3 regions of the Exiguobacterium sp. s194 genome follow, and region 3 is predicted to be linked to each of the others. Evidence: predicted binding sites of a transcription regulator. Region 3 holds the regulator's gene; each other region holds the start of a gene.

Evidence for each region. The regulator Rex, encoded in region 3, represses fermentation and respiration genes when NADH is low (regulators of the CRP and FNR family bind a similar motif). The targets are predictions, from matches to a motif close to TTGTGAAATATTTCACAA.
Region 1: the regulator Rex is predicted to act here: its motif matches at 2,900-2,917, upstream of adhE (bifunctional acetaldehyde-CoA/alcohol dehydrogenase).
Region 2: the regulator Rex is predicted to act here: its motif matches at 3,789-3,806, upstream of pflB (formate C-acetyltransferase).

The regions. Positions count from the first base shown of each region.
Region 1 is NZ_JACSLT010000001.1:37,908-45,373, forward strand. Features, by position in the region: gene KNP85_RS00190 (zinc-binding metallopeptidase family protein) at 1-26, opposite strand, end outside; gene adhE (bifunctional acetaldehyde-CoA/alcohol dehydrogenase) at 168-2,759, opposite strand; gene KNP85_RS00200 (MarR family winged helix-turn-helix transcriptional regulator) at 3,146-3,592, shown strand; gene KNP85_RS00205 (YebC/PmpR family DNA-binding transcriptional regulator) at 3,672-4,385, shown strand; gene KNP85_RS00210 (Na+/H+ antiporter family protein) at 4,531-5,850, shown strand; gene KNP85_RS00215 (glutamate synthase subunit beta) at 6,000-7,451, opposite strand; gene gltB (glutamate synthase large subunit) at 7,448-7,466, opposite strand, start outside.
Region 2 is NZ_JACSLT010000007.1:71,547-79,012, reverse strand. Features, by position in the region: gene KNP85_RS10155 (hypothetical protein) at 1-111, shown strand, start outside; gene KNP85_RS10150 (hypothetical protein) at 121-1,221, shown strand; gene KNP85_RS10145 (hypothetical protein) at 1,251-1,892, opposite strand; gene KNP85_RS10140 (DEAD/DEAH box helicase) at 1,889-3,055, opposite strand; gene KNP85_RS10135 (hypothetical protein) at 3,110-3,532, opposite strand; gene pflB (formate C-acetyltransferase) at 3,893-6,139, shown strand; gene pflA (pyruvate formate-lyase-activating protein) at 6,196-6,912, shown strand; gene KNP85_RS10120 (NAD(P)-dependent malic enzyme) at 6,952-7,466, opposite strand, start outside.
Region 3 is NZ_JACSLT010000011.1:101,428-108,893, forward strand. Features, by position in the region: gene bsh (choloylglycine hydrolase) at 1-161, opposite strand, end outside; gene KNP85_RS13770 (hypothetical protein) at 280-684, opposite strand; gene KNP85_RS13775 (hypothetical protein) at 681-839, opposite strand; gene KNP85_RS13780 (TM2 domain-containing protein) at 958-1,293, shown strand; partial or broken gene KNP85_RS13785 (NADPH-dependent F420 reductase) at 1,334-1,921, opposite strand; gene KNP85_RS13790 (PspC domain-containing protein) at 2,078-2,260, shown strand; gene KNP85_RS13795 (FAD-dependent oxidoreductase) at 2,292-3,638, opposite strand; gene KNP85_RS13800 (YesK family protein) at 3,830-4,123, opposite strand; gene tatC (twin-arginine translocase subunit TatC) at 4,248-5,036, opposite strand; gene KNP85_RS13810 (twin-arginine translocase TatA/TatE family subunit) at 5,039-5,257, opposite strand; gene KNP85_RS13815 (redox-sensing transcriptional repressor Rex) at 5,257-5,913, opposite strand; gene KNP85_RS13820 (ABC-F family ATP-binding cassette domain-containing protein) at 6,063-7,466, shown strand, end outside.

The DNA.
Region 1 (7,466 bases), on a different contig from region 3:
GACAGTAAGCTGTACATAATTGTCATCTGCGTATCTCCATCAAAAAAACTCACCAATAAATGGTTGTATTATCCTATTATATTAAGTGATCTGACAATTGTATATTTCTTTTTCACAAAAAAACGGCCTCCCTCCGAACGAGGGAAACCGTTTGATTGGTGCAAGACTTATACGCCTTCGTAAGCAGCGTACATGATCTCTTTCAATTCTTCAACGAGCGGCATTTTCGGGTTAGCCGTCGTACATTGGTCTTCGAACGCGTCGACTGCCATCTTGTCGACTTTCGCGTCGAGGTCCGCTTTCTTGATGCCTTGGGCTTTGAACGAGAGTTTGATGTTCAAGCGCTGACCGAGCTCGATGATCGCTTGGATGAGCGACTCGACGCCTTCTTCCGTCGTGCTGGCTGGAAGTCCGAGGTAGCGCGCGATTTCAGCGTAACGCTCGTCGGCGATGAATGACTCATATTTCGGGAACGCCGCGAGTTTCGATGGGCGTGTCGCGTTATAGCGGATGACGTGCGGCATAAGGATCGCGTTCGTCCGTCCGTGTGGGACATGGAACTCGCCACCGATTTTGTGTGCGATCGAGTGGTTGATACCGAGGAACGCGTTCGCGAAAGCCATACCAGCCATTGTTGATGCGTTGTGGACTTTCTGACGTGCTTCGGCGTCACTGCCGTTCTCATACGCTTTCGGGAGGTAATCGAAAATCATCTTCATCGAACGAAGCGCGAGTCCATCCGTATAGTCGTTTGCCATGACCGAAACGTACGCTTCGATGGCGTGTGTCAACACGTCCATTCCTGTATCCGCCGTGATTGAAGCTGGGACCGTCATGACGAACTCAGGGTCGACGATGGCGACGTCCGGTGTAATCGCATAGTCAGCGATCGGGTATTTGACGTTGCGTTTCTTATCCGTGATGACCGTGAACGGTGTCACTTCAGAACCCGTACCTGATGTTGTCGGGATGGCGACGAACATCGACTTGTTACCGAGCGTCGGGAATTTGTACGTCCGCTTGCGGATATCCATGAATTTTTGGCGAAGGTTCGAGAACTTCTCTTCTGGGCGTTCGTAGAAGAGCCACATGCCTTTCGCGGCATCCATTGGTGATCCACCGCCGAGGGCGATAATCATATCTGGTTGGAAGTGACGCATCGCTTCGGCACCGCGCATGACCGTCTCAACTGACGGGTCTGGTTCAACTTGGTCGAAGATGCGGTACTCGACGCCAGCCGGCAAGTTTTTGACGACTTTATCAGCAAATCCGAGTTTGACCATCATTTCATCCGTGACGATCATCGCCCGTTTTTTCGATGTGAGCGATTGAAGGTATTGGACCGAGTTTTTCTCAAAGTAAATCTTTTCAGGGACTTTAAACCATTGCATGTTCACGCGACGTCTCGCCACCTTTTTCACGTTGAGTAGATGTTTCGCCGTCACGTTCTCAGAGACGGAGTTTTTACCGTACGACCCACAACCGAGTGTGAGTGATGGTGTCATTTCGTTATAGAGGTCACCGATCCCGCCGTGTGCCGTTGGCGAGTTGACGATGATGCGGCAAGCTTTCATTCGGAGTCCGAATGCGAGGATGGCGTCGTCGTCAGTCGAGTGGATGGCTGCCGTATGACCGAGACCACCGATTTCGAGCATCTTCTCTGCGATGGCGAAACCTTCTTCACGCGATTGAACTTTGTAGGCTCCGAGTACTGGGCTGAGTTTCTCATGTGAGAGCAGTTCTGTCGCACCTACCGTCTCGAGTTCGGCGATCAAGATTTTCGTATCGGCCGGGACTGTGAGTCCAGCTCGTTCGGCGATCCAGGCTGCAGGCTTCCCGACGATTTCCGGGTTGACCGCACAAGAGTCTGTTTTAATGACGAGTGTCTCGAGTTTTGCTTTCTCTTCTGGTGAGCAGAAGTAGCAACCGAGCGCCGTCATTTCGGCTTTCACTTCTTCGTACACTTCTTGGTCGACGATAATCGCTTGTTCAGATGCACAGATCATCCCGTTATCGAACGTTTTCGACAAGATGACGTCCGAGATGGCACGTTTTACTTTTGCTGTTTTGTCGATGTAGGCCGGAACGTTACCAGGACCGACGCCAAGGGCTGGTTTACCAGTCGAGTAGGCTGATTTGACCATCGCCGCTCCACCAGTTGCGAGGACCATGGCGACTCCTGGGTGGTTCATGAGCGCTTTCGTCGCGTCGAGTGACGGTTTTTCAACCCATTGGATCAAGTGTTCCGGAGCTCCCGCTTCGATGGCTGCGTCACGAAGGATGCTTGCCGCTTCACTTGAACACTGTTGTGCCGACGGGTGGAAACCGAAGATGATCGGGTTACGTGTTTTGATGGCGATGATTGCTTTGAACATCGTCGTTGATGTCGGGTTCGTAACCGGTGTGACCCCGGCGACGACACCGACTGGTTCCGCGATGTACGTGATGCCGTTTTGCTCATCGTCTTCGATGACGCCGACCGTCTTCTCGCCACGGAGTGAGTTATAAATATATTCTGTCGCAAAGATGTTTTTGATCATTTTATCTTCAAACACACCGCGACCTGTTTCTTCATATGCATGTTTCGCGAGGGCGACGTGTTGTTCGAGACCGGCTAACGCCATCGCTTGAACAATCGCATCGATTTTCTCTTGGTCGAACGTCATCAATGTCTCGAGCGCCGTGTGGGCTCTAGTGACGAGCGTGTCGACCATCTGTTCTGCTGATGTTTCTACTACTGCTTTCTCTTTAACTGCCATGTTGGTTTCCTCCTCATGAATGAGAGCTTATACTGTTGACTTGATGGAGAGCACGGGGCAATCAGTTGGTTTGAGAAGAGTTTGTGCTTTCCTTCACATTCATAGAATACAACGTTTCTTGCATTTTGTGCGTGACAACAATGTGAACTCTTTCACAATATTTTTTAGGAGAATGAGGATAGGGCTTGCTTTTTCATATGACGCTCAGTAAAATCGAATGCGTTTTCATGAAAATAAAGCATATGCGATATGTAAACGCTTACATCCATTGTGTCCATGATGAGGCGAATGCGCTGTGCAAAATGTCACGGGATGAGGATTGGTCGTCCACCCTGCGCTCGGTCGTGTATAATGAAGAAAGAACCTAATTAGGAAGTGACATGATTATGCCGAGACAAGACGCAGCCGATCAGTTCGTGAAACTGATCCCATTAATTCGCCGGAAGTTATTACGTCGTTCCGACCTTCCGCAAATCCCAAACTTAAACTTTTCCCACTTTCATCTCCTCATGTTGATTGAAGATGAAGGCGCGGTCACGAACGGACACATCAGTGAGACGTTATCGATTGCCCCGCCGAACGTGACGCCGCTCATCACGAAGCTCGTCGATGAGGGCTACATCACCCGCGTCCCGGACGAACGCGATCGTCGTGTCATCTGGAATCAACTGACCGAAAAGGGCGAACTCGTCCTCCGCGAGCGTCGGGATTCGTTCCGTCGCCTGTTCGAGGACCGTCTCGCGTTTCTGAACGAGGAAGAGACGGACCGCCTAATCGACAGTTTGAAGACGTTGACGGAGATCGTCGAGAAGATGGATAAAAGCGAGGGATGATTTTTGCTCGTCAACATCCACGTCTTCTTATATAATCGAGGATGAATCAATCGAACAATGGAAAGAGAGATGACATGTAATGGGTCGTAAATGGAACAACATTAAAGAGAAAAAGGCGTCAAAAGACGCCAATACGAGTCGCATCTATGCGAAGTTCGGCCGTGAAATCTACGTAGTCGCCCGTCAAGGGGAACCAGATCCAGAATCAAACCAAGCACTCAAGTTCGTCGTCGAACGAGCGAAGACGTACAACGTCCCGCGCGCAATCATCGACCGCGCCATCGACAAAGCGAAGGGCGGCGACGAAGAGAACTTCGATGAGCTCCGCTATGAAGGATTCGGACCGAACGGCTCGATGCTCATCGTCGACACGCTCACGAACAACGTCAACCGGACGGCGTCTGAAGTCCGCGCCGCTTTCGGTAAAAACGGCGGCAACATGGGTGTCAGCGGGTCAGTCGCTTACATGTTCGACGCGACGGCTGTCATCGGTGTCAACGGCATGTCTGCTGACGACGTACTCGAACTCATGATGGAGCACGACCTCGACGTCCGTGATGTCATCGAAGAAGATGAGACGGTGATCGTCTATGCGGAACCAGAAGCGTTCCATGCCGTCCAGACTGCCTTTAAAGCAGCAGGCATTGAGACGTTTGAAGTCGCCGAGTTGACGATGCTGCCACAAAACGAGATTGGCCTCGACAACGAGTCGAAAGAACAGTTCGAAAAACTACTCGACGTCCTCGAAGACCTCGAAGACGTGCGCCAGGTATACCATAACGTTGAAGGATGACGAACGAGCGATAACTTTTCGGAGTTATCGCTTTTTTTGAACAATCGATTTGACAACCCGAAACACGTATGTTAAATTTCAAAAGTCTTTATCATATTAAAGTGATAACAAGAGAAAGAGTTTTGAATGAAAGGTGTTGGAAATGATGAATGCTGTCTTATTAGCTGTTATCGTATTATTCGCTCTTGCGATCAGTCGAGTTCACATCGTCTTATCGCTCATCCTTGCCGCGGTCGTCGGTGGTCTGGTCGGAGGTCTCGGGTTTAATGAGACGTTGACCGCCTTCAGTGACGGGCTCGGCGGAGGTGCGACAATCGCCCTCAGTTACGCGTTGCTCGGCGCATTTGCCGTCGGTCTATCAAAAACAGGGCTCCCAGACGTCCTGGCTGAAAAGTTGATCAGCATGTCAGGCCGCGACGTCACAGGCAAAAGTGTGACCCGGGTCAAGGCATTGTTGCTATCTTTCCTCTTATTACTAGCAATCAGTTCGCAGAACGCGCTACCGATTCACATCGCGTTCATCCCGATCGTCATCCCGCCGCTCCTCGTGCTATTTAACGAGTTGAAGCTCGACCGCCGTCTCGTGGCGACGATTCTCACATTCGGTCTCGTCACCCCGTACATGTTACTCCCGGTCGGATTCGGTGGCATTTACTTGAATGAGATTTTGCTGCCGAACGTGGAAACGAACGGCATGACCGTCGGTGATGTCAACATCGTCAGCATCATGGCCATCCCGGCCCTCGGTATGCTCGTCGGTCTCATCACCGCCTTCTTCCACTATCGGAAGCCGCGTTCGTATGAGACGATTCAACTCGGACCAAGCGACTATGAGGTCCGGACGTTGAGCCCGCTCAAGATTTGGCTCACGGCCGCTGTCATCCTCGTCGTGCTCGTCGTACAGCTTCAAACCGAGTCGATGATCGCCTCGGCCGTCACAGGACTCATCTTGTTGACGTTACTTCGCCTCATCCCTTGGTCAGAGGCCGATGACATCTTCACGAGCGGCATGCGCATGATGGCCTTTATCGGCTTCGTCATGATTGCAGCAAGCGGTTTCGCCGCCGTCATCCGCGCGACCGGTGCCATCGAACCACTCGTCAGTGGTGCGAGCGGCATTATGGGTGACTCACAATTTGTCGCCGCACTCGTCATGCTCCTCGTCGGACTCGTCATCACGCTCGGCATCGGTTCGAGTTTCTCGACGGTTCCAATCATCGCGGCCATCTTCGTCCCGCTTTGCATCCAGTACGGTTTCTCGGTCGAGGCGACGATCGCCATCATCGGGACGGCCGGTGCGCTCGGTGACGCCGGTAGCCCGGCGAGTGACTCGACACTCGGCCCGACGAGCGGCTTGAACGCCGACGGTCAACACGATCACTTGCGTGAGACCGTGTGGCCGACGTTCCTTCACTACAATATCCCGCTCATCATCTTCGGTTTGATTGCCGCCATGGTACTGTAATCACTTCCGGTTACGCCGCGCGTAAATCGTGCCGAGTAAGACGAGCACGAGTAAGAACCAAATCCCGGTATACATGAGGATTTCGATAATCATTGCTAACTCCTCCTAAATATCCATGTAAAAAAGGAGCGACATCGCGTCGCTCCTTTTTATGATGAAGTTTTTAGCTGTTGTTGACAAGTGTTCAAGTATCCGTCGACGGTATCCGCGACTTCGCGGCCTTCCCGGATCGCCCAAACGATCAAACTTTGTCCCCGTCTCGCATCCCCTGCGACAAACACACCCTCGACGTTCGACGTATAGTTATGGTTCGCCTCGATGCCGACCTTCCGGAGTTCACGTTCCGGTCGTTCGAATCCGATGGCGACAAGCACGAGATCGGCTGGATACGTCTCGATCGAACCGTCGACGACGAAGAATGTCGCCTGTCCGTCCGGTTTGACGATTTTCTCCATCCGTTCCGTCTCAATCCCGACGACCTGATCCCCTTGTTTGATGACCCGGTTCGAACGAATCAAATACGTGCGCGGGTCACGGTCGAAGTGTTCGATTGCTTCCGCATAGGCATAATCGGTCGACAACGTGTCCGGCTGGAGCGGCCATGGCCGTTCCGGTGCCCGGAACATGCCTTTCTCCGGGTGCTTCCCGAACTGTGTCACCGACTTGGCGCCTTGACGGATTGCCGTCGCCACACAGTCCGCGCCCGTGTCACCGCCACCGATGACGATGACGTCTTTCCCGTTCGCGTCGTATCGGGCGTCGAGCGATTTCCCGCCGAGCGTACGCGTCGACTCGGTCAAATAATCCATCGCCGGCTCAACGCCTGTGGCATCATCCCCATCGATGCCGAGCGTACGTTGCTTTTGAGCGCCCGTCGCGAGAATGACGGCATCGTACGTGTGACGGAGTGACTCGATCGTCACATCGGTCCCGACGTTGACGCCCGTCTTGAAGCGGATCCCCTCCGCCTCGAGTAGACGTACACGACGCCGGACGACATCTTTCTCGAGCTTCATGTTCGGGATGCCATAGAACAACAGGCCGCCCGCCTCATCCGCTTTCTCATAAATCGTGACCGCATGGCCGAGCTGATTCAACTGATCGGCCGCTGCGAGCCCGGCCGGCCCGCTACCGATGATGGCGACACGGCTTCCGGTCCGTTTCTGGACGTGACGAGGTTTGACCCAGCCTTCCTCGAACGCCCGGTCGATAATCGTCCGTTCGATCGATTTGATGGCGACCGGGTCCTCACTGATGCCGAGCGTACACGAGCCTTCACACGGCGCCGGACAGACACGACCCGTGAACTCTGGGAAGTTGTTCGTCTCCATCAATCGCTCGTAGGCCCGATACCAATCTTGATCCGAGACAAGCTTGTTCCACTCCGGAATCAAGTTGTGAATCGGACAACCGATCGTCTCTTGTCCGATCATGTCCCCGACGTGACAGAACGGGGTGCCGCAATCCATGCAGCGCTCGGCTTGTTTGACGATTGGTCCGTCTTCCATGCGGGAAGCGTATTCTTTATAATCATGAACCCGTTCGACGACAGAACGCTCCGGCAATGTCTGTCGTGGGATATCGATAAATTTATGTCTCATACTCCCCCTCCTTCA
Region 2 (7,466 bases), on a different contig from region 3:
TATCTGTTCATGGAAGAGACGCTGGCCGTCTTCACTCTTATTTTAGTGATTTGGTTTATTGGGGTCGTTTGGATTGGACATCGTCAGTTGACGAAGAAATTAAGTGTGTGAGGTGAGCAGATGAAACGAATGTGGAATGTGGCCGCGCTCGGTGCGGTCGTCATCATCGGGCTCGGTACGTTCGCCATTGATTCGAAAGCATCAACGGCGAAGTGGGTGCTTGATGTCAAAACAAATGAAAATGTATGGGAAAATCAAAAGATACAAGCCTTTTATGAAACCGAGGATGAGGTCCAGGAACGGTTTGAAATCACCCGGTCTGGTAGTGAAGTGACGACCCATTTAAATTACGTTGAAGAAGCGCTTAAACAACGCGAACGGGTCAATCCGACGATGCGAAAGTTCTATCGTCAAATGACAAACCTTAGTTTCACCCAATCGTTACGCACGAAAGAGGATTATGTCGGCATCGGACAAAAAGGAAACGATGAAATCGTTCTTTTCCGAACCGAAGGCGACGACGTGGCCACGACGACGTTCCCGTCAGATGTCAGCGGTGCAGTGGAAGTCATGGAAGGGAACTGGCACGGCATATTCGTTCAAGATGGTCGTGTTCATTTGATTTATCGTGACGGTTATGACAGACAGGCAGCAACAAAAATCGCCGTATTTGATGAAGGGGCGGCTGAAATCACCCTTGAAGAAATCTCAATAGAAGACGGCTTTATTTCTAGTGTTGTCGGAATATCTAGGTTTTACGATGAGAACCGGATGACCATCGCAGCCGATAATCGTTTCCTCCCGGTACGTCTTGGGATATACGAAACGATAACCGAAGATGGTCAGACGTACACGAACGAGACGGAACGTCCAGGCGTGTATGCCTATGACACCGAAGAGAAGCGTGTCGTCGAGTTAAAAGCTGAAGGGGATATGTGGGGCGCAACCGTCTATGAGGATCAATTAATCGTCTTGCAGGAAGATGGGACCGAATTCGTTGTCGACTTGAAGACAGGGAAGCAATCGACGCGACAAGTCATCGATGGTTCGGTCGGTACGACTTGGTATGTCGATAACCAACTGTATCATATTCGCCCGACGAAAGATGGGGCCGTTATCGACGTCTATCAAGATGGGAAAGCCATCTCGAGCGCCGTCGTGAAGGCGACGAACGATGCGGCGAAGGCATTGTTATCCAATACGAAATATTATGTACAATAACAAATAACCGAGAGGCAGCCGCCTCTCGGTTATTTTGATGGTTTCGGGACGATGACCCCGTCTTCTAAATCGAGCAACATGTCGATCAGTTCTGCACAGAACTCTGGGAACTGATCGAGGAACGCACCCGGACCGACCTCATCGGTGAAGTCGATATACAGGTCCGATACGTTACCGGCCATTTTCGCCGGAAGAGCGAGGAACGCCGACCCGAAACGCCAGCTGCCTCGGATATCGAGCAGCTTGCCGAGCATGATGTCACCGACCTCACGTTTTTCCGGGAGATTGACGCGATACGTCTCTTTCGTCTCCCAGTCGCGCAGTCCTTCCTCGGTCACTTCAAAAACCGAGCAACGTGGGACTGCCAAGCCACGGAGCGCGTGATACAAGGCAGGGGACATGTCGGCTTTTTGATCTGCCAAGTAGCGGCCGTGCGGTGTCATCCCTTCCTCGTCCGTCTCGAAGAAGACGGCCCAGTCGATGAACAGGTCGCGGAATAGCTCGGCGTCTTTCAACTGCCATGTGCCTTCCGAGGCGATCTCTTGAATATAGTTCGTCCAATGTGTGCTGCGCGCGAGCGCGGCTTGCTCATACAACTTTTTCAGCTCGGCCAGCAATTCGGACTCTTCTACAAGCAAAGGGAATGGAATTACTTTCCGGTCTTTTTTCATCGGCGCGGTCCTCGTTTGTTCGCAGGACGCTTCACGACCGGCGGTTTATCTTCGATCCGTTTCTCGATGACATCGCCACGATAAATCTCGAGTTCTTTCAATTCCACGCCTAGCTGGCGAGCGAATGATTTCAAGTGCGTCAAGTCTTCATCCGTCACGAGCGAGAGCACGGTCCCGGCCGCATTCCCGCGTGCCGTCCGGCCCGAGCGGTGAATGAAGTCATCAATCGATTCTGGCAAATCGAAGTGGACGACGTGCGTCACTTCTTCGATGTCGAGACCACGGGCCGCGAGACCCGTCGTGATGAGAAGTGGATAGTCGCCTTTCCGGAATTCACGGAGCGTCTCCACGCGTTCGCGTTTCCCTTTTAGGCTGTCGAGCATCCGGTAATTCACTTTCATTTTATCGAGTTCGCCTCTGAGTGGTGGCAAGAATGAGCGGTTGTTGATGAAAGCGAGCGCTTTGACGCCGTTGACATGTGACAAACGACGAAGCAATTCCGGCTTATAGCGGCGTGTCGTCAACATATAGCCGTACGTCACTTGACTGCTCACAGCTCGTTCGATTTTCACGTGTGCCGGCTCCTTCAAGAACGGGGCAGCCCATGCTTGAAGCGTGTCTGTGAGCGTTGCCGATACGAGGGCGATTTGATGTTCGTGCGCCGTGTGCTTGATGATGCGTTCGGCAGCTTCTGTTAATCCGCTATCGATGATTTGGTCAGCTTCATCGAGGACGATTGTGTGCGTCTCATGAAGCTTCAATTTTTTCTTGTCGATCAGTTCGACGAGTCGGCCCGGTGTCCCGACAATCAAATGGGGCTTTTTCTTCAAGCGGTCGATTTGACGTTTCAATTCGACACCGCCAATAAATGAAGCGATGCGGACATCACCTTTCTCGGTGAAGCGTTGCGCGACCGTTTGAATCTGCATGACGAGCTCACGCGTCGGCGCGACGATGACGACTTGAATCCGGTCGTTCGAGGCGTCGATTTTTTCAATGGCGGGTAACAAATAAGCAAGCGTCTTCCCGGTACCTGTGGGCGCTTCGATCGTGACGTCTTTTCCGTCAAGAAGAAGCGGGAAGGCTTCGGCTTGGACCGGCATTGGTTCAGTAAAGCCAAGGCGATCCCAGGCTTCGTTAATAAATGGTTTTGTAAAGTTCATATCAATTCTCCTTATCGTGGGGCAAAAACAAAGGAAGCATAAGCGCTCCCTGTCTTAGATATAGCGAACATGTTCAGTATCTTGGTCGAATGAAGAACGGAGTGTCTGTGTGAACGTCTGTCCGTCCTCGATGAGTTTGATGTGCACATCGATTTGGTCAGCCGACGCCTCGACGCCTTCGACGGTGAAGCCTTGATACACACGATACTGCAATTCTTTCGTCAACCGTTCGTATGAAGCGAGCTCTGGATACGTCGCTGCCACGTCAATCGGGCGCGAGATGAGAGCAACGAGCAAGTTATCGCGGTAGTCGATGAAATCCTCGTTTTCGATGTCGTCGTCAAACCGAATCCAAAAACCTGCGTCTTCAAATTCTGTGATAAATCCATCACGTTGTTCACCGTTCGCTTCTACTTTAAGGGAGATGCGGTCACCGGCTTTCAAGTCGTGATCAGCTGTCAATAATTCGTACGTCATGGGAAGAACCCCTTCCTCTTCTACAATGTTCTGCCTTCATTGTGTCCGATGTAAGGCAAAAATTCAAGTTCTATCCCCGAGTCGTGATATACATCACACTAAAAACTGTATAAATCGTCACATCCGAATCGAGATGATACAGAATCGACGTAAATCCTATCGTGACGTGAATTATCTGTTTCATAGTGAATGAGAAATGCGTTATAACAGATTTTAAAGCGCTTACAAAAATGGCTTTAAGCCAACGTTCATGAGATTGTTACAACTTTCACAAGAATGTAAAACATAATGTTCACGTTTTCACGTACACTCAACTTATAGAAAGCACGCAGTTATCTCAACTATGAGGAGTGACCCACAATGGCAACCGAAATTAAATCAGCCTGGTCAGGATTTGTACCTGGGCAGTGGACGAACGAAGTGAACGTCGGTGAGTTTATCCGTTTAAACCGACATGAGTACACAGGAGACGACCGTTTCCTCGTCGGACCGACGGAAGCGACGAATCAGCTTTGGGCACAAGTGATGGAATTGACGAAAGAAGAGCGGGAACGCGGCGGTGTTTGGGCGGTCGATCAAAACAACCCGTCGACCATCGTCTCGCACGGACCGGGATACTTAAACAAAGAGCTCGAAAAAGTGGTCGGCGTTCAAACGGACGAGCCGTTCAAACGTTCGATTCATCCGAACGGCGGCATCCGGATGGTCGACGCTGCACTTGAATCGTATGGCTTCGAACCGAACCCTGAAATCACAAAGATTTATTCGGAAATCCGCAAAACGCATAACCAAGGTGTCTTCGATGCGTACACACCTGAGATGCGAGCAGCACGGAAGTCAGGGATTATCACAGGACTTCCTGACGCTTACGGACGTGGACGGATTATCGGCGACTACCGTCGCGTTGCCTTGTACGGGTTAGACTTCTTGATTGCCGCACGTAAAAAGGACTTGGCGAACCGTGGCGGTTTCTTATCAGAGGCAGATATTCGGACACGGGAAGAAATGTCTGAGCAGCTCCGGGCCCTCCAAGAGTTGAAACAACTCGGTGCGGCGTACGGGTTTGACCTCGGCCGTCCGGCGGAAAATACACAAGAGGCGTACCAATGGGTATACCTTGCATATCTCGCAGCCGTCAAAGAACAGAACGGCGCCGCCATGTCACTTGGACGTGTCTCGACATTCCTCGATGTATACGCAGAACGTGACATCGAAGCAGGTCGTTTGACCGAGTCGGACGTTCAAGAAATCGTCGACCACTTCATCATGAAGCTTCGGATCGTCAAGTTCTTGCGCACGCCTGACTACAACGAATTGTTCTCGGGTGACCCAACATGGGTGACCGAGTCAATCGGTGGGATGAGTGAGGATGGACGTTCGAACGTGACGAAGAGCTCGTTCCGCTTCTTGCATTCACTCTCGAACCTCGGGCCAGCACCAGAACCGAACTTGACGGTGCTTTGGTCGACGAAATTGCCAGAAGGCTTCAAACAATATTGTGCGAAGATGTCGATTGAGACGTCTGCCATCCAATATGAGAACGATGACCTCATGCTTCCAGAGTTCGGTGACGATTACGGCATCGCCTGCTGTGTGTCACCGATGAAAATCGGGAAACAGATGCAGTTCTTCGGAGCCCGCGCCAACATGGCGAAAGCACTCCTTTATAGCATGAACGGAGGCCGCGATGAGAAGAGCGGCGACCAAATCGCGCCGGTTTGGGAGATGAACACCGAGGACGTGCTCACGTACGACAAAGTGTATGCCGACTTCGACCGGACGCTCGATTGGCTCGCCGAGCTCTACGTCAACACGCTCAACGTCATCCACTTCATGCACGATAAATATGCGTATGAACGGATCGAGATGGCACTTCATGACCCAGAAATCCTACGGACGATGGCATGCGGTATCGCCGGTCTCTCGGTCACAGCAGATAGTCTGTCAGCCATCAAATATGCGACCGTGAAACCGGTCCGCAACGAGCAAGGCATTGCTGTCGACTTCGAGACAGAAGGCGACTTCCCTAAATTCGGCAACAACGACGACCGTGTCGATGCGATCGCCGTCGAGCTTGTCGAGTCGTTCATGCAAAAAGTACGCAAGCATAAAACGTACCGCGATGCGCTCCATACGCAATCGGTCTTGACGATCACATCAAACGTCGTTTACGGCAAAAAGACAGGGAACACACCGGACGGACGTCGCGCCGGCGAACCGTTCGCACCTGGTGCGAACCCGATGCATGGCCGCGATACGAAAGGGGCAGCTGCGTCGCTCTCATCAGTCGCGAAACTCCCGTTCGAACACGCACAAGACGGAATTTCATACACGTTCTCAATCGTACCGAAAGCGCTCGGTAAAGAAGAAGTGGCCCGTGAACTCAACTTGGCGGCACTCCTTGACGGTTATATGGGCGGCGAGCATAAAGGACATCACTTGAACGTCAACGTCTTCAACCGTGAGACGTTGCTCGATGCGATGGAGCATCCGGAAGAATATCCACAGCTCACGATCCGTGTCTCTGGCTATGCGGTCAACTTCATCAAATTGACACGTGAGCAACAAATCGACGTCATCAACCGGACGTTCCACGGTTCATTGTAAACAAAGGCTTGGCGGCCTTCACTCGAGGGCCGCTCATTCGTTAGGAGGTCATTTCGATGACAATGGGATATGTACACTCGGTCGAATCGTTTGGAACCGTTGACGGCCCGGGAATTCGTTTTATCGTCTTTTTACAAGGTTGTGCGCTTCGTTGCTTGTATTGCCACAATGCTGACACGTGGGATTTCAAAAAGAATAACCATCGTTCGGCCGAGGACGTCATTCAAGAAGCGCTCAGCTATCGTCCGTTCATGGAAGCGTCAAAAGGCGGCATCACGATTTCTGGGGGCGACCCGCTCGCGCAGCCAGAGTTTTTAGAGGCGCTCTTGCGTGAAGCAAAGAAACACGGGCTTCATACGACACTCGACACGTCCGGTGCACTCCGTCCCCCTAACTTGGATGCGATTTTAGACCATACGGACCTCGTGTTGCTTGATATCAAACATATCGACGATGATATGTGTAAGAAACTGACAGGACGGAGCAACGTCAACACGCTCGCGCTCGCTGAACATTTATCCGAGCGCGGAACGAAAATGTGGATTCGCCACGTCCTCGTCCCGGAATGGACACTTGATGAAGGAGCGCTCCGCCGCACGGCAGCGTTCATTCAAAAGCTCGACCACGTCGAGAAAGTCGAAATTTTGCCGTACCATGAGATGGGCGTCTATAAATGGGAGGCGCTCGGTCTCGACTATCCGCTCAAAGGAATTAAACCCCCGACGACGGAAGAAGTCGAATGGGCGGAAGGGATTTTACAAGGAACCGTTTAAAAAACTGCGCAGACCATCATGGTCTGCGCAGTTTTTGGATTACAAATGTTTTTGACTGACGTGCTGACGGATGGCGGCCTCATCGAGAGGACGTTTGGCGACGCCGGTCTCGACGGCGGCTTTGGCGACCGCGACCGCCACGGCCGGTGCGATTCGTTCATCGAATGGGCTCGGGATGACGACACCGTTCGCCAAATCTTCTTCGGTCAATAAATCGGCAATCGCGTGGACGGCCGCTTCCTTCATCTCCTCATTGATTTCGCTGGCGCGAACGTCAAGTGCGCCCCGGAAAATACCTGGGAAGGCGAGGACGTTGTTCACTTGGTTGGCGAAATCGGAACGGCCGGTCGCGACGACACGCGCCCCGGCTTTTGTCGCGAGGTCTGGCATAATCTCCGGAATCGGGTTCGCCAGAGCGAAGATGATTGGATCGACGGCCATCGAGCGGACCATGTCTTCCGTGACGGCCCCGGCCGCCGAGACACCGATAAAGACGTCGGCACCTTGAAGCACGTCGGCGAGCAATCCTTCGTGTTGCTTCCGATTCGTCGCTT
Region 3 (7,466 bases):
ATCCCGATCATCGCGTAATGGTTCGCATTCTCGCCCATTCGTCTGAAGTTGAACGGATAGTGTCGGGGCGTGATCGTCACTTGCTCGTGATAGGACCCATTCAGGTCTAAGTTTCTGCCGAAGTAGTGGGCGTGCGGAGCGTACGTGATTGCTGTACACATAACAAAACTCCTTCCGATCCAATGCAGACAATAACAGCACTCTTTGTCCTATTCACGTTTTCGTCTGACATCAACCATAAGAAAAAACGATGAGGCGTGTGCCACATCGTTCTTCATATTAATTCAGTTCGGTCTCGACCGTTGTTTCCGGCATAAAGAACCAGAGTCCCATCCCTTTTAATCCGAACACAAACGCCAATCCGTAATACATGAGGGCTTCAAGCGAGTAGGTCAACGTATCCATGAAGAACGAGACGAAGAGTCCAATCATCAAGGCGACGACGACACCTCGTAATGTCAGTTCACTTGATTCACGTCCGATAGCACGAGATGCTTCCTCACCAAGTGTCGCCGCGATGTCACGGCGCCACGCATAAAACAGAGTCGCAGCCAGCGCCAAAGTCATATCTGGCACGTTACCACCTAAGACATCCATGATGGTGAGCCCGAGCATAATGAACATCCCGAGTTTCAATGCATCTTCATTTGTATAGCTCACTCGAGGTTTCAAGAACTTGTTCATAGGACGATGAACCCCACCGTCAATAGACCATATACGAAACCGAGCACGATCACACTGATGGCGATCGATTTATATTGCGGATACTTATGTAAGACGACCGCTCCGGCGATCACGTGAATAAACGCGACGATGAACGTCACAATCGCAAAACCCATTCGGTTGTTCCTCGCTTCCAAAAATAAATAATAGAAAATCATGGGAATTCATCCGTTTCCCGGTACAATAAAGACTGCATTCATTATATCAATTTTTGGAAAGAAGGCACATCACATCATGAATTATTCACGTACCGATTTATCGACAGAGGAAATGCTCCTCGTCAACAGCGAAGTCGAGAAAAAGAAACGCAGTCTCGTCGTCGCGTACTTGCTTTGGTTCTTCCTCGGCGCGTTAGGCGCACACCGCTTCTATTTCAAGAAAACAGGGACGGGCATCGCCATGCTCTTGATGGTCGTTTTGACGATTGGTTTCGGTGCTATCATCACAGGCATTTGGGCGCTCGTCGACGCGTTCCTCATGCCAGGCTGGCAACAACGCGAAGTCGAAGCGATCGAGCGCGAGACGATTGAATCGTTGAAGACTCGCTCTGAGCGTCAAGCTGCCTTTTAACGACCAAGACGGTCACGCCAACGCGTGACCGTCTTTTCTATTAAAAACTATTCTCTTTCAAGTAGAACGCAAAGTTCCGGTGCTTCCGTTCTTTCGTCGCGTAATGAATCCATAACCACGCGAGCGACTCGAGTTCTCGCGCCAGTTTCAAGTGACGCAGCGTATGGGCGTCGAAACCAATCTTCGAGGCAAGGTCTTGAACGGCTCGGACCGACTCTTGCTCGTCTCCGGCGATGAACATCATCGACATGTTCGGATTTTCCAAGTTCTCGACGCCGGTCTGATTGAACGCCTTGACGATGCGGACGTGTGGCGCAAGTTCTTGCAGATGCTCGGCCCCCGACTTCCCTTCCGGCCGCTCGATGGCGTCAAACTCTTTGGCGATCGGATTCGTCACATCGATGACAATCTTGTCGTCCAAGTCCCGGAGCGATTGAATCAAATCGACGGCCGCCGCGAACGGCGTCGTCAATAACAAAATCTGTGCGTTCGACGCCACTTCTTGGAGCGACATCGTCCCTTCCCGTTCTGAACGTGTCCCATACAACACTTCATAGCCGACGTCCTCGAACTTGCGCCCGAGCGTCCGTCCGACTTTCCCTGCTCCTAAAATACCAATCTTCATATAGTCCGACTCCCCTTCACAGTTCTTCGTCTGCGTGCCGTAGCCTTTCTCTTACCCCTTCCCCGGCTTCAGACGAAGAAAAACCTGTGTGCATTGTACGCTTGCCACCAATTTATATGGTAAAATTTTCATATCATAGTTGAGATAGGAGCCACGCTTATGAAACGTCCGCTTCGTAAATCCGCCACGAACCGCTCTCTCTTTGGTGTCTGCGGCGGCATCGCTGAATACTTCGACTTGTCGCCCCTCGGTGTACGTCTGCTCTTCTTGATTGTGCCGGGGAACGTCCTCATCTATATGATTCTCGCCAACTCGATGAAGGACGCCCCACGCTATCTATAAAAAACTCGGAAGCCGCGGCTCCCGAGTTTTTTTATGCGTTGACTTTATCTTTCATCGCCGCGAGCGCCCCACTGTTGATGAAGTGCCATGGCTTGTTGTAGTGCGGTTGGAAGAAGAAGTCGACATAGGCGAGCTCTTCGACCGTCATCTCGTTTTGGATCGCGAGCGACAACGTGTTGACCGCTTGCGTCATGTCCGCTTTTGAGAGGACTTGTCCACCGACGACGCGATGCGTGCCGACTTCATAGACGAGTTTGAACTGAACCGGTTCAGCCGTCGGCATGAACTCCGGACGGTACGCGTCTTCAATCACAACACTCTCAACGTCGAGGCCGAACAGTCCAGCTGCTTCTTCCGTGAGACCTGATGAGGCGATGTTCCAATCATACAGGCGAAGACCTGACGTTCCTTGCGTCCCTTGATAACGGACACGCGGTGCGATCAAGTTCTCAGCGACGAGCGTTCCCATGCGGACGGCGTTCGTCGCGAGCGGGATGTAGGCATGTGTGCGCGCCGGGTTGTAATAGACAGCACAGCTGTCACCAGCCGCGAAGACGTCCGGGTTGCTCGTGCGCATATATTCGTCGACGATAATGGCGCCGTTGCCGAGCATGTCGACTTGGCCTTGAAGGAGTCCCGTGTTTGGGCGGAAGCCGACACAGAGGATGACGAGGTCGGCCTCGAACTCACCTTTATCGGTCACGACGTGCGTGACGTTTCCATCTGTCCCACGGAACGCTTCGACCGTTTGGCCGAGTTCGAGGTCGATGCCGCGTGACGTCATGTCTGCCTCGAGTTGGTCTGTGAACGACTTGTCGAGATACTTGTTCAAGATGCGGTCGGCACTATCGATGAACGTGACGTGTTTGCCGTACACTTCGAACGCCTCGACGAGCTCGACACCGATATAGCCGGCACCGATGACGGCGATGTTCGTCGCGTCTTTTGCCCGCTCGATGATGCGTTGGGCGTGACCATAGTTTTTGCAGAGCTCAATCCCAGTCATCTCGATGCCAGGAAGTGTCGGGACGATCGGCCATGAACCAGTCGTGACGATCAAACGGTCGAACGTGTCATAGACGTCTTCTCCCGTGTCGAGGTTTTTCGCATGGACCGTCTTCGCTTCCGTATCGATGTTCAACACGTCGTGCTTCATGCGCATCGTCGCGCCGAGTTCTTCGAGCTCGGTCGGTGACGCGTAGAAGAGCTCTTCCGCACGTTTGACGACACCGCCGACGTGGAGGGCAATCCCACACGAGAGGAAGCTGACGTTGTCGTTCCGCTCATACACCGTGATGTCGAGATTGTCGTGCTTGGCGAGTAATCCTTTGACGGCTGCTGTTCCTGCGTGTGTACATCCGATGACTGCGATTTTCATATGGTTGTCTCTCCTTTGAGTGTTAGGCAAGTTAGTGTTTGTGATAAATATCACATTTACTTTCTGAACTTAGTGTACTATTTCACAAGAAGGTTTGACAATCCCTTTGCTCACTTTTTCACGTAATTATGTCTAAAGTTTGAACGGCTGGTGTGACAACAAAAAAACGCTCCGCAACCGGAACGGTTCATTCATGAATGGGTCGTGCGTCTTGCTTTAAACCAGTGGTAAGTGACGACGCCGATATAGGTGAGGAGGCCGATTACATACAGACTGAAGCCAATCAAAATCCAGCCCAGCGCGTCCCAACCACGGACGAAGACGAGTCCGATGATACACGATACGTACCCCACGACGAGCAATGTCAACGAGAAGGCGAGTCTCCGCTTGAATCGCGACTTCAGAAAGTTCAGCACGGCAATCAACAAAATTGTCGTCAACACGCCGATGATGATGAGTTCATCCCCGTAGTACTCCCAAGCCATCGCTTCTCCCCCTGACTGATGTTTAAGTAGTTTCATCGTATCACGTGGGTCCAGTGTTTATCTTGTTGTTAAAAACATTTATTCCCAATCACAAAAAAAGCATCGTCCCGTTAAAGAACGATGCTTACTTCTCATTCATTTGTTTCATCAAATCGACTTGCTCTTTCACCATCGCCTCTTTCTCACGACGGAGCACGCCCCGGTACGTGATGCGTGAAATCGACAAGCTGATTTCATACAAGAAGAAGAGCGGCAGCGACACCATGAGGTGCGACGTCAAATCCGGCGGCGTGATGAAGGCCGCGATGACGAACAAGGCGAAGTACGCATATTTCCGAATCGATGACAGGAAGTACGGTGTCACGACACCGATGCGCGTCAAGAACATCGTCACGACCGGCAACTGGAATAACAGTCCGAATGGAATGGTCAGTTGCAGCAAGAACGTGAAGTAGTTCGACGCCCCGATGATTTGCGTCAGACCGAGGTCTTGCCCGAGGTCCGTCGAGATATCGAGGACGAGCGGGAACAACCAATAGTAGGCGAATGCGAGACCGATCAGGAACAAGATGAAGATGATCGGGATATACGCGAGCGTCGCTTTCCGCTCGTTCGGGTGCAGACCAGGTGCGACGAACGCCCACAGTTGATACAGTAGAAACGGACCGGACGCGACGAGCCCGATGACGAGCGCCAAGTTCAAGTAAATCATGAGCGGGTCCGCGACCCCAAAGGCGTTCAGCTCGAGCCCTCGTTCGACGAGGTCCGCCTGCAGATAGGCGAGCACATATTTGACACTCGGCAAAGCGATTAGAAAGAAGGCAAAGACGACAAATGCCGACAGCATCAGTCGTCTCCGCAGCTCTGTCAAGTGATCGGACAGTGCCCGTTCTTGATCAGGTTGATGATTCATGATTACTGCTCTTTCTTCTCAAGTTCTTTCTTATCTTTCTCGTCATGTTCGTTCATCATGCCGTTCGTGGCATTTTTGAACTCTCGGAGCGTTTGACCGGCGGCGCGTCCGAATTCAGGCAATTTCTTCGGCCCGAAGATGATGAGCGCGACGATGGCGATAATGAAGATACTTGCTCCCCCAGGAATACCGACGACGAGCAACGATGATAGTAATTCCATTATTGATGGACCCCCTCAGCAGATGGATAGTGTTGCATAAAGTAAATGAGCGACTGGAGTTCGATCGACAAGTCGATGTGATGGACGCGGACCGTGTCCGGCACAGTAAGTCTGGCCGGTGTGAAGTTCAAGATACCTTTGATGCCGAAGCGGACCAAGTCGTCCGCGACCGGTTGCGCATAGGCAGACGGCACCGTGAGAATGGCGACGTCAATCTTGTTTTGTTTCATGATCTGTTCCATCTCATCGACGTGATGAATCGGGACACCGGACATCGTCGTGCCGACTTTTGTCTCGTCTGCGTCGAACCCGACGACGATATGTGTGTTATTGTTTTTAAGGAAGTTATAGTTGACGAAAGCTGTCCCAAGATGACCAACCCCGACTAAGGCGACGTTCGTAATCTCGTCCTGATTCAGTGTCTTACGGAAAAAGTCTAACAGATACTGTACGTTATAGCCATATCCCTTTTTCCCGAGCGCACCGAAGTACGAAAAATCGCGACGGATCGTGGCCGAATCGACCTTGACCGCCTCGCTCAGTTCAGCAGAAGAGACACGCTGTTTTCCTGATGAATGTAGGCTTTGGATAAACCGATAGTATAGTGGCAACCGTTTGGCTGTCGCTTGCGGAATCTTTGGTTCGTTTTGACTCAACGGAAAGAGCCTCCTTTTTACGACGCGTTTCAAACGAATCTAATTTCATACACCTTGATTGTAAACGAATTCACATGACCACTCAATGAATATACCTGAAATGGGGAAGAAATAAAGTATACTAAATAGAGAGAAAGGGGTTTTTTCACTTGATCCTACTGCAAGTCAATAACTTATCGAAATCATTCGGCGTCGAGCCGATTTTAGAGAACGTCAAACTAGAAATTCAAGAAGGCGAACGTGTCGCCCTTGTCGGCCGTAACGGTGCCGGCAAGTCGACATTGCTTAAAGTCATCGCCGGGGAATACAACTATGACTCGGGCGACATCATGAAGCCTAAAGATGTCACCATCGGCTATCTCGCCCAAGACTCAGGGTTAGAGTCGAACGAGACGATGTGGAACGAAATGTTGACTGTCTTCACCGATTTAATTGAACAAGAAAAGACGCTGCGCCGCATGGAGCAAGACATGGGTTCTGAGCGCATCTTGAACGACCCGGCCGCCTATGAGCGCCTCTTGTCGTCTTACGATGAAGAACAGCATACGTTCAAAGACCGTGGCGGCTATCAATATGAGGCGACGATCCGCTCTGTCCTTCACGGGATGCGGTTCTATCCGGACGACTTCGAACGCCGCATCGATACGCTCTCCGGCGGACAGCGGACACGTCTCGCTCTCGCGAAGATGCTGCTCCAAAGTCCGGACCTGCTCATCTTGGATGAGCCGACGAACCACTTGGACATCGAGACACTCGGCTGGCTCGAGAAGTATTTGAGCGGCTATAAAGGCGCCGTCCTCATCGTCTCCCACGACCGCTACTTCCTCGACCGCGTCGTATCGGTCGTCTATGAGCTGTCCCGCCACCGCAGCCGTCGCTTCGTCGGCAACTACACGAAGTACCTTGAACAGAAGGCTGCCATTTACGAGCAAGAGAAGAAGCAGTTCGAGTCGCAACAAGAAGAGATCGCCAAAATGCAGGACTTCATCCAGCGCAACATCGCCCGGGCGACGACGACGAAGCGGGCCCAGAGTGTCCGCAAGCGTCTCGAGAAAGTCGACCGGATGGAAGCGCCGGACGGTGATGAGCGTAGTGCCGTCCTCTCGTTCTCGATTAAACGCCAAAGTGGGAACGACGTGTTGAGCGGCAGCGACCTCGCCATCGGCTATGAGGAACCGATCGCCCAGCAGCTCCGCTTTCAACTGCAGCGCGGCGAATCGGTCGCCCTCGTCGGCCCGAACGGAGTCGGCAAATCGACGCTCTTGAAAGTGTTGACGAAACAACAGCCGGCCCTTACCGGTGACATCCGCTACGGTACCGGCGTCGAAATCGGCTACTACGACCAGGAGCAACAGAATTTGTCGGATGCCAACCGCGTCATCGACGAGATTTGGAACGATTGGCCGCTCATGCGCGAACAAGAAGTGCGGAGCCTGCTTGGACAGTTCCTATTCAGCGGTGACGACGTCATGAAACGCGTCCATGAATTGTCGGGTGGAGAGCGGGCCCGCTTGACGCTCGCGAAACTGAAGCTCGAGCAACCAAACTTGCTC